4 regions of the Nonomuraea sp. NPDC049637 genome follow, and region 3 is predicted to be linked to each of the others. Evidence: riboswitches for the same ligand, from Rfam matches in the RefSeq annotation. Region 3 holds a riboswitch; each other region holds the start of a gene.
What was found. A riboswitch is a leader RNA that binds a small molecule or an ion and turns the genes downstream of it on or off. The one in region 3 is predicted to bind cyclic di-AMP.

Region 1 (5,730 bases), on a different contig from region 3:
CCGTGGCCTGCTCGGGGGTGAACACGTAGGGGGCGGTGAGCAGGTCGCGCTCGGCGGCCAGCCTGATCATCTCCACCTCCAGGTCGAAGCCCATGCCGGTCTCCTCCAGGTTCGCCCGGAAGACACCGTCGATCAGGCCGACCGTCGGGAAGTTCTGGACGCCGGTGAAGCCCATGTCCTTCAGCTCGTCGAGGAAGCGCGGCAGCAGCCGGAACGGGTCGGTGCCGCACACCCCGGCCAGCACCGGCGTGTCCTTGACGACCGGCAGGACCTCCCCGGCCATCTCCACGACGATCGCGTTGGCGTCGCCGTACGGCATGAGGCCGGCGAGCGAGCCGCGGCCGGCCATCCGGAACCGCCCGGAGTTGTAGATGATGAGCAGATCGACCCCGCCCGCCTCGGCGGACTTGGCCGACAGCCCGGTGCCCGCGCCGCCGCCGATGATCAGCCGGCCGGCCTCCCGCTCGGCGCGCAACCTCCGTAGTGCCTCGTCGCGACGCATCAAGCCCCCTTCTCGATCAGCCGGTGCAGCCGGTCGGCGGCGGCCACGGCGAACTGCGCGTTGTTGATGTCCTGGTCGCTCTCGACGACCTCGACGGCGCTGCCCGCGACGGCCGCGAGCACGGCGTCGAAGCAGGCCGCGTCGGCCGCCGGGTCGTGGAACGGGCCGCCCTCGACGTCGACGGCCGAGACGCCGCCGCGCGGCACGAACAGCGTGACCGGCCCGGACGCGCGGGCCAGCCGCTCGCCGATCGCCCGCCCGATCTCGGCGTTCTCGGCCGGGGTGGTGCGCATGAGCGTCACCGTCGGGTTGTGCACGAGGAGCTGCCGGGACCTGAACCGTTCCGGCACGGTCTCCATCGGGCCGAAGTTCACCATGTCGACGGCGCCCAGGCTGACGACCTGCGGGATGCCGGCCCGCCCGGCGGCGGTCAGGCGGTCGGGGCCCGCCGACAACACGCCGCCGACGAGCTCGTCGGCCAGCTCGGTGGTGGTCAGGTCGAGGACCCCGGCGAAGTGGCGGCCGGCCGCCAGCGCCTCCATGGCCCGGCCGCCCGAGCCGGTGGCGTGGAAGACCAGCACCTCGTAGCCCAGGGACTCCAGCCGGGCCCGCGCGGCGTCGACGGCGGGCGTGGTGACGCCGAACATCGTGGCCGCGACCAGCGGTTTGTCCTCCCCGGACGGCTCGGCGCCGGCGTCGTAGGAGGCGGCCATCGCGCTGATCGCGGCGGCGGCGTTGGTCAGGATGCGGCGGGAGACGGAGTTGACGCCCGCGACGTCGACGACGCTGTACATGAGCGTCACGTCGGTCTCCCCGACGTAGGCCGAGACGTCGCCGCTGACCATGGTCGAGACGAGCAATTTGGGCAGGCCGACGGGCAGCGCCCGCATGACGGCGGCGGCGATGGAGGAGCCGCCGCTGCCGCCGAGCGCGAGCACGCCGCTCAGCTCGCCGCGGGCGTGCAGGTCCGTGGCCAGCGCGGTGGCCCCGGCCGCCATCGCGGCGAGCGCGGCGCCGCGGTCGCCGGCGCTCCTGAGCCGGTCGAGATCGGTGCCCGCGGCGCGCGCCACGGCCTCGGCGGGGACGTCGGCGGCCAGCGCCGGGGCGCCCATGACGCCGGTGTCCATGAGGACGACGCCCTGGCCGGCCCGCATGATCGAATCGCGGACGAGGGCGTACTCCTCCCCCTTGGTGTCGAGGGTGCCCAGCAGCAAGACCGCCATGTCAGACCTCCTACGATCGGCCTTCCGACCTTACCCCGGCGATCTCGGCGTGGCGGATGCCGAGGACGTCCACGCCGTGCTCGGACAGCGGGCGCGTGCCGAAGATGCGGCGTTCCTCCTCGGTGATGGCGACGTCGTTGATGCTGGCCTCGCGGCGGCGCATCAGCCCCGACGCGTCGAACTCCCACTGCTCGTTGCCGTAGCTGCGCCACCACTGGCCGGCGGCGTCGCGGGACTCGTACTGGAAGCGGACGGCGATGCGGTCGCCGGTGACCGCCCACAGCTCCTTGCGCAGGGCGTAGTCCAGCTCGCGGGCCCACTTGCGGCGCAGGAACTCCGCGATCGCGGCGCGGCCGGTGACGAACTCGCCGCGGTTGCGCCACACGGAGTCCTCGGTGTACGCGAGCGCGACGCGGTCGGGGTCGCGGGTGTTCCAGGCGTCCTCGGCGGCCTGGACCTTGATCCGGGCGGTCTCCTCGGTGAACGGCGGGACGGGCGGGCGGGTCATGGGCTGTCCTCTCCGATCGAGAGAACGGTCGTTCTCCCGGCTTGTGCGATAGCGTAGAGAACGAGCGTTCTCCGCGGCAAGCACCTGGAGGGGTGTCATGGATCACGAGCAGCGGTTGCTGGACGCCGCGGGCGACCTCTTCTACCGCCGCGGCGTGCAGGCGGTCGGCATGGACGAGATCCGGGCCGCCTCCGGCGTCTCGCTGAAACGCCTTTACCAGTGTTTCCCGTCGAAGGAGGCGCTGGTCGTGGCCTATCTGCGGCGGCGCGACGAACGCTGGATGGCCTCGCTCACCGCGTACGTGGCGGGTGCCGGCGACCGCATCCCGGCGGTCTTCGCGTGGCTGGAACGCTGGTTCACCGAGGACGACTTCCGCGGCTGCGGGTTCGCCAACGCCTTCGCCGAGCTGGGCGCCGGTTCGGCCGCCGTCCGCACGGCGGTGCGCGAGCACAAGGAGCGCCTGCGCGCCTACCTGCGCTCGCTCGCCGAGGAGGCGGGAGCCGGGGACCCCGCCCTGCTCGCCGAGCAGTTGCTCACCCTGATCGACGGCGCCACGGTGACCGCGATGATCTCCGGGGAGCCGGGCGCGGCCCGCTCGGCCGGACAGGCCGCGGCGGTTCTGGTCCACCGGCACCGGCGGCCCTGAGACGCGAAAGAGCGCACTCCCCGCGGGGAGTGCGCTCTTCGGCAGAGCAGGATCAGGCGGCGTAGGACGGGTAGCCGTAGCCGACGACCTGCGAGGTCGGCCGGACGCGCTGCTCGACCTTGCCGTTTCCGGTGTTGCCCTCGATCGTGGAGATCGTGCCGTCGCCGTTGTCCTTGACGACGAAGCCGACGTGCTGGATGTCGTTCAGGCTCTTGCTGCCGCTCCAGGAGAAGAAGACGACGGCGCCCGGCTTGGCCTCGGTGCCCCAGCGGTCGTTGGCGGCGAACCACTTGGCGTGGGTCACGGTGTAGGCGTCCCAGCCGACCTGCGGGCGGGCGCCGGTCTGCTCGCCGACCCAGGAGACGAACATCGAGCACCAGGGGGCGTTCAGGTACATGGCGCGGTTGCCGCCGTCACGCGCGGCGGTCTCGGCGGCGCGCTGGGAGTCGGCGTACCACTTCTGGAATTTGGTGCCGCCGCCGTTGGCGTCCTCGGAGGTGCCGACCTGAGCGCGGGCCGTGGCCAGCACCTGGGCGGCGGTGACGTTGACCTTGCCCTTGGCGCTCTCGTCGGCGGCGCTGTTCTGCGCGACGCGCGGCTGGGCGGCCACGCCGGCGACCTTGGCGGTCTGGGTTGCGGTGTGGGCGGTGGCGTGGGTGGCGTCGGCGTTCACTGCCGCGTGCGTGCCGAGCACGCCGGCGACGGCGGTCGCGCCGAGAGCGATCTTGGCGAGGTCGAGCTTGTAGGCACGGTGAAGACGGTGCTTGGCCATGAGGGTGTTACTCCTTGAGCTTCCGTGCCGCTTGCCGGGTTAGCTGACGGGTTCGGGCGGGAAGCTGCCCTACGGCACCACGGTGCCGATTCACCCCATTGGACACATGGGTCCCCGGTTCCGCGCACAGGCGGATTCAGCGGTCTCTTGGTCAGGCAAAGGGCTGACGCATCGTCTTCCCGGGCCCCGGAAAGGGCCTGAAGGTATATGTGCGACGCCCGGATGCGGAGATGTCCGCATCGATTCTGTACAACACGGGTCCCGCTTGGGTAATTCCCAGGCAATGCCATCCCTACCTGGGACGACTCCCCGTTCGGCTGGGTACAACCAAGCTACCCGGCGAGTAATTCCCCGGCAAATGGCGGCAATAATTTCGACGCTGCGTGCGAGAAACGCTACGCGCCGAATCGGTTCACGCCACGTGCGCCTTTATCGCCACGCTCGTGAGCGCCAGCAACAATTCCAGATCGGGCTCGGCGTCGACCTGCACGGCGACCCAGGCGCCGTCGCGGCAGGCGTGGACCTGGTCGCACGCCCCCAGATACGGCTCCAGGCGGCCGATGGCGGGGGCGGTGAGCCGTACGTGGATCTCGTCCCGGCCGGCCAGGCGCAGGATCTCGGTTCCGTGTACGGCGAAGGCGACCTGCTGACCGGTGCCGCTGACGTTCAGCGACGGCCAGGACCGTAACTCCGCGACCGCGCGGGCCACGTAGGGTCCGCGTCGCGTGGGCGTCCGCCGCCAGGCGGAGATTCCTGCCACGCTCCAATGCTGAGCCACGGCTCACCCCGCCGTCAGCCCCCGTTCCGGAACCGTTATCCCCTCGTGAACGGGCGTGTCCGGGGTCTGACCGGCACGGTTACGGACACCTGACCAATACGTATTGACGCTCCCCCAGGCAGCGGCTACCGTCGATTCACAACTTAAAGGAAACTTTCCTAATAGTTTCCCCAGAAGTCTCCCATCCCACTCCCCACACACCCCCCAACGGATGTCGGAGCGACATGAAACACACCATTCTGAGCAAGGTCCTGGCGGGAATGGCGGCATTGGCCCTGCCCCTCACCGCGGCCGTGGCCGTCCCGACGCTCGCCTCCGCCAGCACGGTGGCGTACGCGGCGGCCTGGGCCCCGTGGACCGCCTACACGGCGGGCACGGTCGTCACCTACAACGGCGTGGACTACGTCTGCCTCCAGGCGCACACCTCGCAGCCCGGCTGGGAGCCGCCGAACGTGGCGGCGCTGTGGAAGGTCTCCGGTGGCGGCGGCACCGACACGACCGCGCCGTCGGTGCCGGGCAACCTGCGCTCGACCGGCGTCACGGACACGAGCGTGGCCCTGGCCTGGAACGCCTCCACCGACAACGTGGCCGTGACCGGCTACGAGGTCTACCGCGGCGGCACCCTGGTCACCACCGTCACCGGCACCACGTACAACGACACCGGCCTCACCGCGAACACCGCCTACAGCTACACCGTGCGTGCGCGTGACGCGGCCGGCAACCGCTCGGCCAACAGCAACCAGATCTCCGCGACGACCACCGGCGGCGGTGGCGGCGACGACAAGACCCCGCCGTCGGTGCCCGGCAACCTGCGCTCGACCGGCGTCAGCAACAACAGCGTCGCGCTGGCCTGGAACGCCTCCACCGACAACGTGGCGGTCACCGGCTACGAGGTCTACCGCGGCGGCACCCTGGTCACCACCGTCACCGGCACCACGTACAACGACACCGGCCTCACCGCCAACACGTCCTACACCTACACCGTGCGCGCGCGTGACGCGGCCGGCAACCGCTCGGCCGACAGCAACCAGATCACCGCGACCACCACGGGCGGCGGCGGTGGCGGCGGCAACAAGGTGCTGGGCTACTTCGTCCAGTGGGGCATCTACCAGCGCGGCTACCACGTCAAGAACATCGACACCAGCGGCTCGGCGGCCAAGCTGACCCACATCAACTACGCGTTCGGCAACGTGCAGAACGGCCAGTGCACGATCGGCGACAGCTACGCCGACTACGACCGCTTCTACCAGGCGGGCGAGAGCGTCGACGGCGTCGCCGACACCTGGGACAACGGCGCGCTG
Region 2 (5,730 bases), on a different contig from region 3:
CCCAAGGCTCGTCGATGACCTCGCAGGTCCGGATCAGGCCGCACGCCACCCAGACGGTCCGGCCCTTCAGGAAGCGGTCCTCGCTCCAGCTGATGCCGGCGTGGTGGCAGACGAACGGGCCGCCCCGGTAGGCGGCCAGGCGGGTGATCAGCTCGCGGACCAGGACGACGGCCTCAGGGGTGAGCAGGCCGCCGACGACCGGCAACCAGCCGTCGCCTGGGGCCGGTGTGTCGGCGGTGGCCCAGTGACGCAGCAGCGGCAACATTCCGGCCAGGCGGACGCCGTACTCCTCGGCCAGCATCGTGGCGAAGGGGTCGGCCTCCCCGATCACGTTCCTGACCGCGCCGGCTGAGCCCTCCTCGGTGAGCAGCCTCTCCAGGAGCGGCTGGAGCTCTCCGAGGTCCGTCAGGTGGCCGAACAGGTCGCGGCGCTGTTGCGGATGGAGCAGGTGGGCGGCCGCCAGCGGTATCCGGTAGAGCTCCTCGTGGCGGGTGTGGCCCTGGCGGGCCCAGTAGCCGGCGCGTTCGGCCAGGTTCCAGGCGTCGTCGGGCGTCCAGTCGACGGCGCGCGCGGCCACGGTGCGGACCAGGCGCAGGACGCGCTCGTCGTAGTCGTGGCCGCCGTGCGGGCCGAGCCAGAGCTTGGTGTGGGCGTAGGTGCCGTAGAGGCGCCAGTCGGTGTCGGGACCGGGGTCGAGGCCCTGCTCGGTGAGGGCGTCGAAACGCCGGTAGGCCTCCCTGGTAGCCGGTTCCAGATGATCCCAATTGCCGGCGAACGTCATCCGATGATCGTAGTCGCACGACGTCCGAACGAACATCGTCGTTCTGGACGACTGCCAGCGGGCCGCCCGCAGACCCGGGTGTTGCTCAGTGCTTCCGTTCGCCCAGGACGCAGAACTCGTTGCCCTCCGGGTCGAGGAGGGTCACCCAGTGCTGCTCGTCCTGCACGCTGTCGACGCGCCGGGCGCCGAGGGAGAGCAACCGGGCGACCTCGGCCTCCTGGTCGTCGGGGCGGAAGTCGGGGTGGAGCCGGTTCTTCGACGTCTTGCCCTCGGGGACCGGCACGAAGAGCAGCCCCGGCATCCGGTCCGGCTCAGGCCGGATCTCGATGATCTCCTCGGTCTCGTCGACCACGACCCAGCCGAGAGCCCCGGCCCACCAGCGCCCGAGAGCGACCGGGTCGGCGGAGTCGACGATGATCTGTTCCCATTCCAGTGCCATGAGCTTGAGCATAGACAGGACCGCCGGCCCGGCCTCGTGGCGGCCCGGCCTCCTACCGCCATCCGGCCGCCTCGGCCATGGTCGACGCCGTACTGCGCTGCTTCGGAGCATGAACTGGGCCGGCACGAGCGCGCCGGTCTCACGGCGTTGCTCCGCGAGACGCGAAAGTGGCGCAGGGCCTCGCCCTGCGCCACTTCCGTTGCCCTCACCGTCGCACGGAGAGGAGTCCTCGGCCTGCCGTCAGGCCTTGTACTGCGGGTAGCCGTACCCGACGACCTGGGACTTGGGCCGGATGCGCTGCTCGACCTTGCCGTTGCCGGTGTTGCCCTCGATCGCGGTGATCGTGCCGTCGCCGTTGTCCTGCTTCACCAGGCCCACGTGGTCGATGCTCTCGACGGACTTGTCGTCCCAGGAGTAGAAGACGACGGCGCCCGGCTTGGCCTCGCTCCCCCAGCGCTTGTTGGCCTCGAACCACTTGGCGTAGGTGACGGTGTAGGCGTCCCAGCCGACGGTGGACCGAGCGCCGGCCTTCTCGCCCACCCAGGAGACGAACATCGCGCACCACGGGGCGTTGGCGTAGGACTGCAGGCTGCCGCCGTCGCGGGCCATGGTCTCCTTCGCCCGAGGCGAGGACATGTACCAGCTGTGGAACGGGGTGCCGCCGCCCGCGGCGTTCTCGGTCACTCCGATCTGCGACTCGGCGATCTTCAGCACCGACTGCGCGCTCACCTGCCCGGCGGTCTTCTGCTCGACGCTGTGCGAGGCGACGGTGTCGGAACGCGCGCCGGACGCCTGATCGGCGAAGACCGGGCCTGCGACGAGAGCCGCACCGGCAGCGACGCTCACGCCGAGCACGAGGCGGGCGGCGGGCGTAAGGGCACGGGTGAAGGCGTTGATGGTCATGAAGAGGTATTGCTCCTTGCTTCCATTCCGCCTACCGGGTTAGCTGACGGGTTCGGGCGTGGAAGTGCCCTACGGATGCCCTCGCGGGAGGTGCTCCGATTCACCCCACAGAATGTGGGTCCCCGGTTCCGCGTGTTTGTCCGAGCGGATTCGGCGGCCACGCCGTTCTACGTGTTCACGCAGATCAGACGCGGTCTCGGCAATGGTCGGGACGTACTGTGGCGCGGATGCTCACCGGGCCTACGTCGTAACTGACATTGAAGGTATGTGAATGGCATAGAGCAGTACAAGCCAACTTGGAAGAAGCGCTTCGAAAACGCCTGTCAGACCGGCGTTTTACCCACGAATTCTTTACCTTGGCACGCCGCCCGACCGCCCGGCACACCCACGACGGAGGAGGGCACCGAGCCCGCTCACCGCTTCTCACGATGGGTCAGAGCCAGCCTCGCCGCCGAACCTCTTCCCGCGACCGTCATGCGTAGCGTCGTACGCCCGGGGGACGACACCATCGTCGTGCTCCTGCCGGCTTCTTCGTCGAGTTGAGCGGTCGGCGCCGGGACACCGGCAATCAGTTCCGCCATCCCGTCCGCGGCACGACGGCGTTCATGACGGCGCTCATCGTGGGCGAGATCGGCGGCTTCGCTGTGCTGCTCGCCGGATTCGTACAGGCACAACTGCTCTGAACCCTGTCCACGAGGTCCGCCACCTCACCCCGGAACCGGCGCGGCCAGTACCGATTGGATGGACTTCGTGACTGTTTCGGCGGCATCGTTCCGGGCCAGGCGTCCTTGCCGTACCTCGTTCGCCGCGCCGTGCAGGATGTAGTGGGTGAGGCTCACCAGCCAGGCGGCGGGCAGGTCGGTACGGAAGACGCCTTGATCCTGGCCACGGTGGACGAGTTCGGCCATGCGCTGGGCGGGTTCGTCGTGCAGCTCCCGGACCCGCCCAGCGGGCAGGACTCCTTCGGCGGCGGCCAGCAGGGCCGCTGATTCGGCCACCAACTCCCAGCTGGACGCCAGCAGACGCCCCATGGCTTCGCGCGCGGCGCCCGTCAGGTCGACGGAGGCCAGGAGCTCGTCGCCGTCTCGCAGCGCCTCGACCAGTGCCGCCTCGATGAGGTCGGCCCGGGTCCGGAAATGTCCGTACAGGGTCATCCGCCCGACGCCGGCGGCACGGGCGATGTCGTCGGTGGTCGCATGCGGGTCCGAGCGCATCAGTTCGCGTGCCGCGGACACGATGCGGGCGATGCTGCGCTCGGCATCGACACGGCGCCTGGAGCGAGCAGGAGAGGCAGCCATGCCCCCCACCCTATCTCGTATACGCATATACGGCTTATAGTGTCCCAGCAGAACTCGTATATGGACATACGAGATAACAGCTGGAGGATTTGATGACCCAATCTGCAGTGCACCAGGCAGAGCTCCACGAGCCACTGCCGGCCCGGTGGCGCATCCTCGGCTTCCTCGGCGTGGCCCAGCTCATGCTGATCCTGGACGTCACCGTCGTCGCCATCGCGCTGCCGCACATGGAAACGGACCTCGCCCTCAGTCGCGAGGCGCTGACCTGGACAGTCAGCGCCTACACGCTCACCTTCGGCGGGCTCATGCTGCTCGGCGGCCGCATCACGGACCTGCTGGGCGCCAAGCGGATCGTGATCGCCGGCCTGTTGCTGTTCAGCGTCGCGTCGCTGGTCACAGGGTTGGCCGGGTCGGCGGGCACGCTGCTCGCGGGTCGGGTGGCACAGGGCGTCGGGGCCGCGCTGCTGTCGCCCGCGGCCCTGTCGCTGGTGGTCGCCCTGTTCGACGGAGAGGAGCGGAACAAGGCCCTGGGCGTCTGGTCCGCGCTCGGCGGCGGCGGCGCCGCGCTCGGCGTACTCCTCGGCGGCCTGCTCACCGCCGGGCCCGGATGGTCGTGGGTGTTCCACGTCAACGTGCCCATCGGCCTGGTGATCGCCGTGGTCCTCGCCGTACTGCTCCCGGCGCGTACGCCTTCGCCCGCCTCCCGGCCCCGGCTGAACGTCCTTGGTGCGATCTTGGTGACGTCCGCCAGCGGGTCGTTGATCTACGCACTCATCGCCGCCGGCGAGAAGGGATGGCTCAGCGCGCTCACCGGGTGGCTCGTGCTCGCGGCTGCCGTGGGCTACGTGCTGTTCGTGCTGTGGCAGAGGCGGGCGCGTTCGCCCCTGATGGACGTGCGACTGCTCGCCCGGCGACCCGTGGCGGTCGGGGCCTTCCTCATCCTGATGGCCACGGCACTGATGATCGCTGTGTTCTTCCTGGGAACCTTCTACTTCCAGCACGCTCTGGGCTACGGCGCGCTGCAGGCCGGGCTGCTGTTCCTGCCGGTCGCGGTGGCGACGATGCTCGGCGCCAACCTGACCGGACGCCTGCTCGGCCGGTGGGGCGGGCGCGCCCTGGCCGTCGCCGGTCTGACGGTCGCGGCGATCGGCATGGCCGTACCGGCCTTCTCGACGAACGTCGTCAGCGTCGTGGCAGGCGTGGCCGTCGCGGCGGCGGGCACCGGCGCGATGTTCGTCATCGCCTCGGCGACCGCCCTCGGTCAGGTGGCGCCCCACGAGGCCGGGATCGCCTCCGGCATCGTGAGCACCTTCCACGAGTTCGGCGCGTCCATCGGAGCCGCCGTCATCTCCAGCGTCGCAGCCGCGAGCCTGGCCGGGACCACGTTGAACGGCTTCACCAGCGGATTCACCGTGGCCGCGATCGCATCGGCCGTCGGCGCGGCCGTCGCGGCGCTGGTAACGCCCGGCCGCCCGTCACCTGCGGCGCAAGCCGGCTCTCAGTGAGCGGGGACCGCCTGGTTGCCGGCGCCACGGCGGCTCGTCGACCCGCCTGCGCCGCCGGCAACTCCTCCACCACGACCAAGCTCGCCCAGCAGCCGGCGAGCGGACCTGAAACACACCACCCCGCTCCTGAACCCGGAAGGGATCACTGTGACAACGATCCGTCGTGCCACACCCGAGGACGCCGCCATCGTGCACGACCTCATGCGCGGCCTGGCCGAACACCAAGGCCAGTCCTCGGCCGTCACCGTAGGCGTCGAGGACCTGGAGCGGCTGCTCGCCCGCCCGGAGATCACCTACCTGATCGCCGAGCGGAGCGGCCGGGCCGTCGGCTACGTCTCCTGGCTGGAGCGCATCAGCTTCTGGTCCGGCCAGGACTACCTCGCCCTGGACGACCTGTACGTGACCGGCTCCGAGCGCGGCGACGGCGTAGGCGAACAGCTGATGCAGGCTGTGGCCGAAGCCGCCGACGGCAAGGTGATCCGCTGGGAGGTGGGCGAGGCCAACGTCGCCGCCCAACGCTTCTACGCCCGCATCGGCGCGACCCTCACCACCAAGAAGATCTGTCGCTGGCAACCGAAGTGACCCCTGCTCCGGCACGTGGGGAGAACAGGTTCCAGGCGTTCTCCCCGGTCCGGCCGCCGTTCGCCGATCCTCACCGGTTGTCCGCACTTCCGGGCCACCGGTGGCCGGCTCCGTCGTCCCGGGTGAACAGACGTCCTCAGCGGACCGGCAGGCCGGTGACGGCGCGGCCGATGATGAGGCGCTGGATCTCCGACGTGCCCTCGAAGATGGTGTAGATCTTGG
Region 3 (5,730 bases):
GGGGTGGTGAACGCGGCCACCGCCAGGATCACGCCGCCGACCAGGACCAGGGCGGCGCCGGCCGCGCGCCTGGAGCGGGATTCCGCGCGTTGGCGTTCGCGGGCGATCAGGTGCTCCGCCGTTCCCGTCAGCTTGCCGGTTCCCGGACGGGGGTCGGCGTCCTCGGTGAGGGGGACGGCGGGGTCGCCCGCGCCCTCGCCGGCCTGCGCGGGGGCCGAGGCGTCGGCGGCGGGGGCGCCGGCGCGGGTCGCGTGGGGGCGGTCGTCGGGGGTGGGGGGCTGGGGGTGACGGGGGTCCTCGGTGTCGGGGTCGGCGTCCGCGTCAGGGCGGGCGTCCGGGCGGGCGTCCGGATCGTCCGGGTCGTCGGGGTGTCCCGGGGATTCGGGGGGCTCGTTGGTGCCGGACGGCTCCTGCGGCGCACCGTCGCCGGGCCGGTCTCCGCCGTCGTCCCTGATGGCCACACCTCCGCCGTGCGCCGCCGTGCCGGGCTCGTCGGCCACTCCGGCGACCGCTCCGGCGGGCTCGTCCCCTTCCCGGGGCGGGTCGTTCCGCTCGCTCATCTGCCTCCCCTTCACGCGAGCTGCTCTCGTACGTACTCGCGCCACCGTGCCGCCAGCGTCTCGGCGGTGAGCCCCACGGAGGCGAGCGCCTGATCGACGCCGGCCACGCGGGCATCACGGTAGAGCCGTACCAGGGTCCCGTCACCGAACCGGTCTGCGAGGAAGCGACACGCCATCCAGGCCTCCTGGTACGCCCGCGCGAGCCGTCCGGGGTCGGCCGCCGTGGGGGCGAAAGCCGCAGGTCCGGGCAACTCGCTCGGCAGCCGGCCGGCCCGTACGTCGGCGGCCAGTTCGGCGGCGGCCGTCCCGACGGGTAGCCCGGCGTCGCGGTAGGCCACGTAGTCGGCGAACCCCTCGTAGAGCCAGACGGGCAGCCGGTCGGTGCCCGCGGCGACGTGGGTGAGCTCATGGGTGAGGACGACGTCGCGTCCCGTGGGGGTGAGCCGGGCGAAGGAGCCGGGCACGACGATCACCCTGGCGCCGTCGGCCACCGCGGCCAGCCCGTCCAGCGGGCCCGTGCCCGCCAGCCCGGCCGCCTCCGCGTCGGAGTCCGGCACGACGACCAGCGCGCGTACCGGCCGGCCGAGCACCGCGGACACCCGCGCTCCGGCGAGGTCCGCGCGGCGGGCCAGATCGGCGAGCACGCCGGGGTCGGCGCGATGCCCCACGACCACGGACCGTGCGCCGCGGGCCACCTGACCGCCGTCGCTCCACAGACCGCGCGCCCCGGCGGGCAGGACGGCGGCGGGCGGCGCGTCGGCGACCACGAGAACCGCCGCCAGCAGCAGGACCGAGAGGAGCAGGCGCGGACCGCGGAGGGACGGACGCACCTGCGAGGACACGGCCCGATGCTAGTAGGCCCACGCCCCTCCCGGCCCCTTCACGAGACCGGCCCCTTACGAGACCAGCCCTTCACGGGCCCGGGCATGCGACAGGCCCCGGCCCGGACCGGGGAGGGTCCGGGCGGGGCCCGTTGTCACGCGCCGGGACGCACCGCGCCGACGAACGACGACTTCCGCCATCCGCCCAGTTTGTCGATGCGCACCCGTTCGCCGGTCCGCGGCGAATGGACCATCTTGCCGTGGCCGACGTACATGCCGACGTGGCCCAGCCCGTTGAAGAACATCAGGTCACCCGGCTTGAGATTGCGCCAGGAGACCTTCCGCTTGATGCGGGCGAACTGGCTGTTCGTCACGCGCGGGAGTCGTACTCCGGCCTTCTTCCAGGCGTACTGGACGAGTCCGGAGCAGTCGAACGCACCAGGGCCCGTGGCCCCGTACCGGTACGGGTCGCCGACCTGATGCTTGGCGACGGCGACGGCCCTGCGGGCCCTCGACGCCTGCCGCGCGGCCTTCGCCGACTTCGCGGACCTGACGGTCTTCGCCGACTTGGCCGACTTCGCAGTGGCCGCCTTGGCGGTGCTGGACACCGCGGTGAGCCTGACGGCCGATTCGCTCACCGTCTGCGCCCCGGCCGGTACGGCATGGAGAACCGCACCTCCGGCCGTCACGGTCATCGTGAGTGCGACGCCCCTCAGGGCGAGACGGGACAGACGGGGGTTATGCAGGGAGGTAGACAGGATTTCTCCTTGTGTCTTCCACGAACGCCTACCGGGTTAGCTGACGGATTCGGGCCTGGAAGTCGCCCTACGGCGCGATGGCGCGCCGATTCACCCCTGATCCCGGGGGATTACGGGATCTTTGGGTCCCCGGCTCCGTGCCTCCTGGCTGCACGGACTCGGCAGGTCGCCACCCGATGTTGTGCCTGAACGGGGATATCGGCGGCGACCGCTGGATTTCTCTCTGGTCCACATCGGGGGTTCCGATGTCGATCCGCGGTGCGCATGGCTTGCTGACCGCGACGCCAGAAACTACGCCGAGGGGTCAAGATTTGGCAAAGGGAGACACGGCCTGTAAAGATCAGATAAGGGTGGGAGTCAAGGGTGAAACCGCTGCTGGAACCGAGGGTTCCGTTACAGGTTTGTGACCCTTCTCACACTTCCCGGCACACCTGATTGTCAGGGCGCTTTCGCCCCCTTTGTCCCATTCGCCCCAGGGATCACGCACACCGGTCGGGCGGGGCCGAGTCAGGGGCGGATGGCTCCGACGAGAGGGCGGCCGTAGTCGGCGAGGCGGACGACCTTGACGACGTCACCCGTCTGCGGCGCGTGGACGATCTTGCCGCCGCCCGCGTAGATGCTGACGTGCCCGAGCCCCTCGCTGAAGATCAGGTCCCCCGGCTGGAGGTCCTTGAGGTCCACCTTGCGGCTGGCGCCCCAGGCCCACTGCTGCCAGGTCGTACGCGGCAGCGAGACGCCGGCGGCGCGCCAGGCGGCCTGGGTCAGCCCTGAGCAGTCGTAGCCGCGCGGGCCCGTGCCGCCGAAGATGTACGGCTTGCCGACCTGGGCGAAGGCGAAGTTGAGTACGGCGGCCGCGCTGCCCGAGGCGGGACCGGTGTACTTGATGCCGGTGCTGTTGGGGTTGCCCGGGTTGTAGGCCCCCAGCTTGTCCAGGAGCTTCTTCTGCTGGCCGACCAGCTTCAGCACCTCGGCCCGCTCCTTCTGGACGGCGTCCCGCTCCTTGTCGGCGTCGGCCAGCGCGGTCTCGGCGTTGTCGCGCTCGGCCTTGAGACCCTTGTTCTCCCGGTCGAACGCGGCCAGCTTCTCCAGCCGCTCGCGCGAGAGCTGCCCGGCCATGGCCAGCCCGGCCAGCAGGTTCTCGGGGTCGTTGACGCCGACCATGCCGGGCAGGGAGGTGACGTCCCCGCCCAGCTTGTACGAGTCCACCGCCACCTTGATGATCTCGGCGCGGAGGTCGGCGACCGTCTGCAGCTTCTGCTTGTAGCGGTCGTTCAGCCTGGTGTAGGCGTCCTTGGCCTTCTTGTAGTTCTCGGTCGCCGTGTTGTACCGGTCGACGACCTTGTCGGCCTTGTCGTTGAGCTTGTCCAGCTTGGCCTTGGCCTGTTTGAGAGTGGGCTTGGGATCAGCGAGCGCCGCACCCATCGGGACCGTCATCAGTCCGATCGCGAGACCCGCGGCCACCGCCACCCGGCCAAACCTCACAGCGTCGCCTCCCAGGGATTACACCTGGGGCGAAATAGTACAGAAGTGGCGGGTGGCGTCTCGCCAATAGTGCTAATTCGTAACTTATGCGCGGCCCAACCGGCGCAGCAGCAGACCGGACGGAACCGGTCTGGCACCCATCCGGCGTACGGACTCGGCCACCTCGCGGTCGGAGGAGACGACGGCGATGGCCCGGCCGGGCGGCTCGGCCCGGACGAGCTGGCGGATGAGGTCGTCGGCGATCTCCCCCGGCGCGCTGAAGAGCACCCGCACCCCGCGTGGCGCCACCACCTGCACCGGCGCGTTGAGCTCGGCGCCGTCGAAGACCACCGTCACCTCGACGCGGGTCTGGGCGACCAGCCCGCCGAGGCCGGTCATCAGCCGGTTGCGCTGGTCGGCGAGGGTGAGCGTGCCGTAGCCGGTCTTCGTGACGTTGTAGCCGTCGATGATCAGGTGCACCTGCGGCAGCGCCAGGAGCTGGTCGAGGAGCTGCGGGTCGTCGTCGGCCAGGGCCCGCGCGGGCACGCCGCGCACCCCCGGACGCTCGCCGGTGCTGGCCGCGACCGAGTCGGCGGGCCTGCTGATCGTGGTGGGCAGCGCCAGCTCCCTGCGCAGCCCGGCCGAGGCGTCCTGGAGGGCGTCGAGCAGCACCCTGATGCGGGCGTCCTCGATGCTGCGGCCCTCGCGGGCGGCCCGGCGGGAGGCTTCGAGCTGCCTCTCCACGTCGGCCAGGCGCTCGCGCAGGCGGCGCAGCTCGGCCTCGCCCGCGTTGCCGGCGGTGGAGGCGGCGTGCCGGGCGTCGTCGGCGGCCTGTTCCATCTCCTCGGCCCTGCGGGTGGCGGCCTTGGCCCGCTCGCGGGCGTCGTGGAGCTTGCGCCGCAGGTCGGAGTTCTCGGCGCGGGCCGCCTTGATCTGCTCGCGCAGCCGGTCGGCCTCCTCCTTGGCGGCGCTCTTCTGGGCGGCGAGCTGCTCGCGCAGCCGCGTCACGGCCTCCTCGCGCTCGGACCCCTCGGCCGCCACGGCGGACTGCTCCAGGTCGGCGCGGGCGGTTTCGATCATCTCCGCCCAGCCGGGCGGTCTGGTGAGATAGGCTGCGGCAGCCACCAGCACGGGGTCGGCGGCGGGCGGCACACTGCCCTCGGCCAGCGCGGCGACCAGCTCGGGCCACCCGGCGGCGACGGACTCGGCGACCAGTTCGCGGAACTTCTTGTCGTTCTCCAGCTGCGCGGCGATCGGCGCGCTGCCCAGCTTGGCGCGCTTGCGCGGGTCGAACTTGGCGATGCCGCGCAGCGGCGGCGGCACGGAGACGGCGGGCATCGTGCCGAGGACCTGCGCGGCCAGGTCGACGACGTTGAGGCGCACCTGCTCGGGAAGCGGGCGAGACAGGCCTTCACCCGCTGAACTCATCCCACTTGTCCCTTCGTGACATGCCCTTTCAGACAAGGGTACGGCTCTTGCGTACCTGACCGTAACGGTCCCTTGAACCTAGACAAGCGCTTGGTAGGGGGTATACGACTGAGCCGGGGCAGCGGTCCGGCGCGGAGGTGAGCGGTGACGGAACAGATGCGCACGTCCACGCGTGACCTGGAGGAACTGCGCGAGCGGGCGTCCCGCTGGCTGCGCGGCCGGGTCGGCGGGGACGCCACGGTGTCGGAGCTGTCGCGGCCCTCCGGCAACGGCATGTCGAGCGAGACGCTGTTCTTCACCGCCACCTGGGCCGCCGGGACCCGGCGGTGCGTGGCCAGGCTCGCACCTGCGGCGGAAGCCGTCCCGGTGTTCCCCTCCTACGATCTGCGGGCCCAGTTCGAGGTCATGCGGCTGGCCAGGGAGAAAGCTGGGATCCCAGCGCCCAGGCCGCTCTGGTTCGAGCCCGACCCCGCGCCGCTCGGGACGCCGTTCTTCGTCATGGAGCGGGCCGAGGGCGACGTGCCGCCGGACGTCATGCCGTACACGTTCGGGGGCTGGCTGCACGACGCCTCCCCCGGCGACCGGCGGCGGCTGCAGGACGCGAGCGTCGGGCTGATGGCGGCGCTGCACGGGACGCCGTACACCGGACCGGACGTCGCGGTGCTCGGCCCGCTCGCCCCCGGCGGCACGGACGGCCTGCGC
Region 4 (5,730 bases), on a different contig from region 3:
TCATGCGCCGCCCCGAGCCCCGCTACGTCGACATCGCCAAGGTGCTGCCGCTCACGTACGCGATGGCGTTCGTGCTGATCATCATGGCCGGTCTGCTGGTCTACGCCGACCTGGTCAACCCCCTCACGCTCGGCTGAGCCGGCCGCCCGCCACGGGCAGGGGGCTACCGGGCCTGACGCACCCCGCGACGCCAGACCTCGGCGATGTCGCCCACGGCGGTGACGTCCCGGGTGGCGTCGCCCTCGACCAGCACCAGGTCCGCGCGCAGGCCGGGGGCGATCCGGCCGCGGTCGGCCAGTCCGAAGTGCCGGGCCGGCACGCTGGTCGCGGCGGCCAGCGCCTCCTCCCCGCCGAGCCCGGCCTCGGTGAGCAACCGCAGCTCGCGGTGCAGACCGGCGCCGTGGGCGGGCACGAACGGGGTGGCGTCGGTCCCGGCGAGCAGCGGCACACCCGCGTGACGCAGGGCCCGCAGCGCGCCGACGGCGTTGGCGGAGCTGCCGGGGCGGGCGCAGTCGGCGGTCTCGACGTGCTGAGCAGTGATCGCCTCGAAGTAGGCCAGCGTCGTCACCACGAAGACGCCCTGGTCGCGCACGCGCCCGGCCAGGCGCGGCGAGGCCGGGTCGTCCGGCGCCAGGTCGGTCCACACGTGAGCCAGGCCGTCGACGCCGGCGTCCAGCGCGATCCCCACCTCGGCGGCGGTGATCGCGTGGGCGATGACCAGCAGGCCCGCCTCGTGCGCCGCCGCTGCCAGGGCGGCGGCGACCTCCGCCGTCATGACGGGCAGGTCGGCCCCGTGCACGGCGCCGTCGTCGATGACGATTTTGAGGTAGTCGGCCCCCTCGGCCAGCCTGGCCCGGACGAACGCCGGCGCCTGCGCCGGGTCGGAGACGAAGTCGATCGCCGTGCCGTCGAGCCCGTCCAGGACGGTGCCCGCCAGGGCCGCCAGCAGCTGGGTCGGGTGCCCGCCGGGCGCGGTGGCCAGCGTGCCGGCGCTGCGCAGGTCGGCCACGTCGTCGTTCTCGGCGGCCAGCCGCCGCTGCCCGGCGAGCATCTGCGGGAGGCAGAACATGTCGAGCTCGGTGGTGACCCCGTACCGCAGGGCCTGGGCCAGGCTGCCGTCGAACACGTGGGTGTGCGCGTCGATCAGGCCGGGCAGCAGCGTCCTGCCCGTGCCGTCCACCTCGGCATCGGCCGGGTGGTCCGCGCCGGAGCCGACGGCGGCGATCAGATCGTTCTCGATCACCACGTCGGCCGTCGCGATGGTGTGCTCGCCGTCGAACACCCTGACGTCGCGGATCAATGTACGCATCGAAGCTCTCCCTCGTGAGTCGTGAACCCTCGGACGCCACCACAGAGGGGCAACCGGCCGGGAACTGTGACATGAGTGGCATAGATCACGCTTGATGGCTTCATGTCACAATCTCCGCCCGTCGGGACTCTTCGGTTGCGACAGATGAGGAGGCCCGCCATGACACCGACCCCGCGGCAGCCCGCCGACGCCGCCACCGAGCAGTTCCTCGGCTACCGGGAACTGCTGTTCTCCGTGGTCTACAACATGCTCGGCAGCGTCGCCGACACCGAGGACGTGCTGCAGGAGGCGTGGCTGGCCTGGTCCGCCCGGCACCGCAGGCCGGACGCCGGACCGGTGGAGAACGTCCGGGCCTACCTGGTGCGGATCGCGGTGAACCAGGCGCTCGCCCGGCGGGCGGACCTGAGCCGCCGGCAGGAGACCTACGTCGGCCCGTGGCTGCCGGAACCGCTGGTCACGGCCCCGGACAACGCCGGGGGCGCCGCCGGGAGCGGGGAGTCGTTGTCGATGGCGGTGCTGGTCGTGCTGGAGACGCTGTCACCGCTGGAACGAGCCGTCTTCGTGCTGCACGAGGTGTTCGGGTTCAGCCATCCGGAGACGGCCGACATCCTCGGGCGCACGCCGGCGGCCGTCCGGCAGCTCGCGGCCCGCGCCCGTCGCCACGTTCATGCCCGCCGTCCGCGTCACCGGACCGAGCCCGGCGTGCACGCCGAGGTGACCGAGCGGTTCGCCGCGGCGGCCCTCGGCGGTGACCTGCGGGCTTTGCTGGAGGTGCTGGCGCCGGAGGTGACCCTGTGGACCGACGGCGGCGGCAAGGGGCCCGCCACCAGCCTGCACCCGGTCCACGGCCGGGACGAGGTGGCCGCGATCTTCATGTCCGTGGCCGCGACGCTGACCCCCGGCGCGGTGGACCTGCGCTACCGGCGGGTGGCCGGGGATCCGTGCGCGCTGGTCTTCTCCGGTGACGGCCCGCTGGCCGTGGTCGTCGTCGATCTCACGCCCGAGGGCGACCGGATCGCCGCCGTCTACTCCGTCACCAACCCCGACAAGCTGACCGGCATCCGCTGAGCCGCCGGCCCCGCGGCTAGTTCATCGAGATGTGCACGTGGTCGTAGTGGTTCTCGGTGATGCTGCCGCGGTCGGACATCGAGCGCCAGCCCGAGCCCTGGTTGATGCGCTGCTTCCAGATCACGTACTTGACGCCCAGCTTGGCCTTGTTCTTCAGGGCCCAGTCGGCCAGCCGGTCGCCGAGCGCGTTGTTGACGGCGCTCGGCATGGTGCCGCCAGTGCTCATCATGAAGTCGCAGGCCCGGCCGAGCGGGTGCTCGCCGCTGGAGCCGGCCCGGAAGCAGCCCACCTCGTACGGCAGCGAGAAGTTCTTCTGCACCTGCGCGCGCATCAGCCGGGTGCGCGGCGTGATGTTGTCCGAGCCGGCCGGCAGCTCGGGCGCCCAGCTCCCGTCGGACTTCTTGCCCGGCCCGAACGGCACGAGGTCCTGGAGCTTCTTCTTGATGTCGTCGATGACGTCCTGGGCGTCGTCGCGCTGCTCGGCCACCTCCGCCGTGCCCGCCTTCAGCTGCGTCGCGAGCGCGGCGGCGGCCGTGGCGGCCTTCTTCTGGTCGTCGCGGGCCTTGGCCACGCTGTCCACGACCGCCTGCTGCTCGGCGGTGAGCTGTTCGAGCACGGCCGCGCCGCCGCCGTCCGGGGTCAGCATGAAGCCCGGCAGGGAGGCGTCGCGGCTCTGGTAGCGCAGCCGGGCGATCTCGGCGACCCGCTGCTCGGCCGTGGCGACCGCCTGCTCGGCGGCGGTGAGCCGCTGCTGGGCCGCGGTGGCGGCCTGCTGGGCCTTGGCCAGCTCGACCCGCTTGAGGTTGTACGTCTCGATCAGCTTGTCGACCTTGCGGTTGAGCTGCTTGAGCTGGGCCCGCAGCTGCGCCTCCGACGGCTTGGGCGCGGCTGACGCCGAGACTGAGGCGGCGGCCGGCTGGACGAGCAGGGCGGTGGCGGTGATGAGACCGACGGCAAGACTCGCGGGGGACGAAGCCGCCACGTGGTTGTTCCTCTCCCTCTGCCGGCCGGGTTAGCTGACGGGTTCGGGCACGGGAGCATTCCCTACCACTTGCGCGGATTCACCCCGGATGCGATGGGTCCCCGGCTCCCGGGCAACACGCCCGGGATTAGGCGTACAACGACCGTTATGGCCGGTGTCTAACGGGATATTAGTGGTAGATCACGAGTCATGCGACTTTAATGAGAAACCAATTAGTGATCAATTCGTGATCGCAACATGCGTGCCGCCTCCTCCGGCAGCACGTCGTTGACGAAGGCACCCATGGCCGACTCCGAGCCCGCCAGGTACTTCAGCTTCCCGGGCGCCCGCCTGATGCTGAACAGCTCCAGGTGCAGGTAGGCCAGCTCGCGGCCGTACCGCACCGGCGCCTGGTGCCAGGCGGAGATGTACGGCATCGACACCCCGAACAGCGCGTCGAGCGCCCGCAGCACCGAGGTGTACAGCGGCGCGAACGCGGCCCGCTCCTCCTCCGACAGCGCCGCCAGGTCGGGCACCTGCCGGTGCGGATACACGTGCACCTCGAACGGCCAGCGCGCGGCGGCCGGGACGAACGCCGTCCAGAGCTCGTTGGCGGCCACCACCCGCGTGCCGGCGGCCCGCTCGGCGGCCAGCACGTCGGCGAACAGGTTGCCGCCCGTGTGCCGCGAGGCGGCCCCGAGCTGGAGCTTGGTGCGCGGGGTCACGTAGGGGTAGGCGTAGATCTGCCCGTGCGGGTGGGGGAGCGTGATGCCGATCTCCTCACCCCTGTTCTCGAAGCAGAACACCTGCTCGACGCCCTCGATGCCGGACAGCTCGGCCGTGCGGTCGGCCCACGCCTCCATCACCAGCCTGACCTGGGCGTTGGAGAGCCTGGAGAAGGAGGAGGAGTGGTCGGAGGTGAAGCAGACCACCTCACACCGCCCGACACCCGGCCGCACCTCACTCAGGCCGCCGACATCCCCGTAAGTCCCAAAATTTCCGGAGAAAGAGGGAAAGCGGTTCTCGAACACCACCACGTCATAGTCGTGGGCCGGGATCTCCGACGCCCGCGTGTCGGACGACGGGCACAACGGGCACTCGTCGGCCGGCGGCAGGAACGTGCGCGTCTGCCGATGGCCGGCGATCGCGATCCACTCCTCGGTCAGCGGGTCGTAGCGCAGCTCGGAGGCCACCGGCCGCGGGTCGAGCGGCCGCCGGTCGATCGCGCTCCGGTCGGCGTCGTCGCGCCGGTCGAAGTAGATCAGCTCTCGGCCGTCTGCCAGGTGGGTGATGGTGCGCTTCAAGGCGTGCCCTCCGCGATGATCAGTTCTCCGGCCCGTTCGGCCAGTTCGGTGCGTGCTTCCTCGGGCAGCCCCGCGTCGCTGATGACCACGTCGGCCTCGGTCAGCTCGGCGATCGTGCTGATGCCGACCGTGTTCCACTTGGTGTGGTCGGCGGGGACCACCAGCCGGTGCGCCGCGGCCACCAGCTCCCTGTCGGTCTCGGACTCCAGCAGGTTGGGCGTGGTGAACCCGGCGCGCAGGCTCATGCCGTGCACCCCGAGGAAGAGCGTGTCCACGTGCAGGCGGCGGATGGCCGCCACCGCCACGGGGCCGACGAGCGCGTCGGAGGGGGTGCGCACGCCGCCGGTCAGCACGACCGTGCGGTCGGCGCGCGGGTTGCGGTGGAAGACCTCGGCGACGGGGATCGAATTGGTGATCACGGTCAGCTCGGGCACCGCGACCAGATGGTGGGCCAGCGCCCATATGGTGGTGCCGGCGGAGAGCGCCACGGCGGTGCCCGGCCGGACGAGAGTGGCCGCGTGCCGCGCGATGGCCTCCTTCTCCTGCTGCTGGCGGGCGGACTTGGCGGTGAAGCCCGGCTCCTCGGTCGAGCCAGGGCCGAGGGCCGTCGCGCCACCATGAACCTTCTCCAGCAGCCCGCGCTCGGCCAGCACCTCAAGGTCGCGGCGTATCGTCATGTCGGAGACGCCGAGCTCGCGCACGAGGTCGGCCACCCGGACGCCGCCGCTGCTGCGTACGCGTTCCAGGATCGTCTGCTGACGCTGCTGTGCGAGCACGCCCACCCCTTCCAACAGATTCCACCAAATTATGACACGAGTTTGTTGAGGAATGTTAGGTCACGGCGTATCGCTTGTGCGAGCCGCGGGCAGGGGAGACCTTGAGGGTCACGATCCCGACCGCTGGAGGTGAGCCCATGGCGAAACGTGCACGCAAGGGCAGGGCGCGCAAGAAGAAGAAGGCGAACCACAGGAAGCGCCCGAACGCGAACTGAACACGGGTGGCCGCGCTCTCGCGGCCACCCGTGTCGTCTTCAGCCGGGCAGTTCGGTGAGCGCCTGGTCGAGGCGCTCCTGCGGAAGCGAGTAGTCC

Region 1: another riboswitch for cyclic di-AMP. It lies ahead of AB0J71_RS20790 (CHAP domain-containing protein); the one in region 3 lies ahead of AB0J71_RS00875 (C40 family peptidase).
Region 2: another riboswitch for cyclic di-AMP. It lies ahead of AB0J71_RS08635 (CHAP domain-containing protein); the one in region 3 lies ahead of AB0J71_RS00875 (C40 family peptidase).
Region 4: another riboswitch for cyclic di-AMP. It lies ahead of AB0J71_RS13440 (hypothetical protein); the one in region 3 lies ahead of AB0J71_RS00875 (C40 family peptidase).

What each region holds. Positions count from the first base shown of each region.
Region 1 covers NZ_JBFAOM010000014.1:39,914-45,643, forward strand. The annotation lists gene AB0J71_RS20770 (phosphoenolpyruvate hydrolase family protein) at 1-502, opposite strand, end outside; gene AB0J71_RS20775 (Tm-1-like ATP-binding domain-containing protein) at 502-1,725, opposite strand; gene AB0J71_RS20780 (nuclear transport factor 2 family protein) at 1,736-2,233, opposite strand; gene AB0J71_RS20785 (TetR/AcrR family transcriptional regulator) at 2,331-2,879, shown strand; gene AB0J71_RS20790 (CHAP domain-containing protein) at 2,932-3,651, opposite strand; cyclic di-AMP (ydaO/yuaA leader) riboswitch at 3,666-3,803, opposite strand; gene AB0J71_RS20795 (luciferase family protein) at 4,064-4,411, opposite strand; gene AB0J71_RS20800 (glycosyl hydrolase family 18 protein) at 4,654-5,730, shown strand, end outside.
Region 2 covers NZ_JBFAOM010000004.1:384,995-390,724, reverse strand. The annotation lists gene AB0J71_RS08645 (DUF4132 domain-containing protein) at 1-781, opposite strand, end outside; gene AB0J71_RS08640 (VOC family protein) at 867-1,220, opposite strand; gene AB0J71_RS08635 (CHAP domain-containing protein) at 1,461-2,123, opposite strand; cyclic di-AMP (ydaO/yuaA leader) riboswitch at 2,137-2,289, opposite strand; gene AB0J71_RS08630 (hypothetical protein) at 2,663-2,806, shown strand; gene AB0J71_RS08625 (helix-turn-helix domain-containing protein) at 2,831-3,421, opposite strand; gene AB0J71_RS08620 (MFS transporter) at 3,514-4,926, shown strand; gene AB0J71_RS08615 (GNAT family N-acetyltransferase) at 5,074-5,508, shown strand; gene AB0J71_RS08610 (acyl-CoA dehydrogenase family protein) at 5,645-5,730, opposite strand, start outside.
Region 3 covers NZ_JBFAOM010000001.1:188,076-193,805, forward strand. The annotation lists gene AB0J71_RS00865 (M48 family metallopeptidase) at 1-560, opposite strand, end outside; gene AB0J71_RS00870 (hypothetical protein) at 572-1,402, opposite strand; gene AB0J71_RS00875 (C40 family peptidase) at 1,537-2,019, opposite strand; cyclic di-AMP (ydaO/yuaA leader) riboswitch at 2,150-2,313, opposite strand; gene AB0J71_RS00880 (NlpC/P60 family protein) at 2,647-3,573, opposite strand; gene AB0J71_RS00885 (NYN domain-containing protein) at 3,706-5,028, opposite strand; gene AB0J71_RS00890 (phosphotransferase family protein) at 5,173-5,730, shown strand, end outside.
Region 4 covers NZ_JBFAOM010000008.1:14,341-20,070, reverse strand. The annotation lists gene AB0J71_RS13455 (M50 family metallopeptidase) at 1-137, shown strand, start outside; gene AB0J71_RS13450 (amidohydrolase family protein) at 164-1,309, opposite strand; gene sigJ (RNA polymerase sigma factor SigJ) at 1,469-2,377, shown strand; gene AB0J71_RS13440 (hypothetical protein) at 2,394-3,359, opposite strand; cyclic di-AMP (ydaO/yuaA leader) riboswitch at 3,365-3,503, opposite strand; gene galT (galactose-1-phosphate uridylyltransferase) at 3,572-4,642, opposite strand; gene AB0J71_RS13430 (DeoR/GlpR family DNA-binding transcription regulator) at 4,639-5,418, opposite strand; partial or broken gene AB0J71_RS13425 (TrpB-like pyridoxal phosphate-dependent enzyme) at 5,673-5,730, opposite strand, start outside.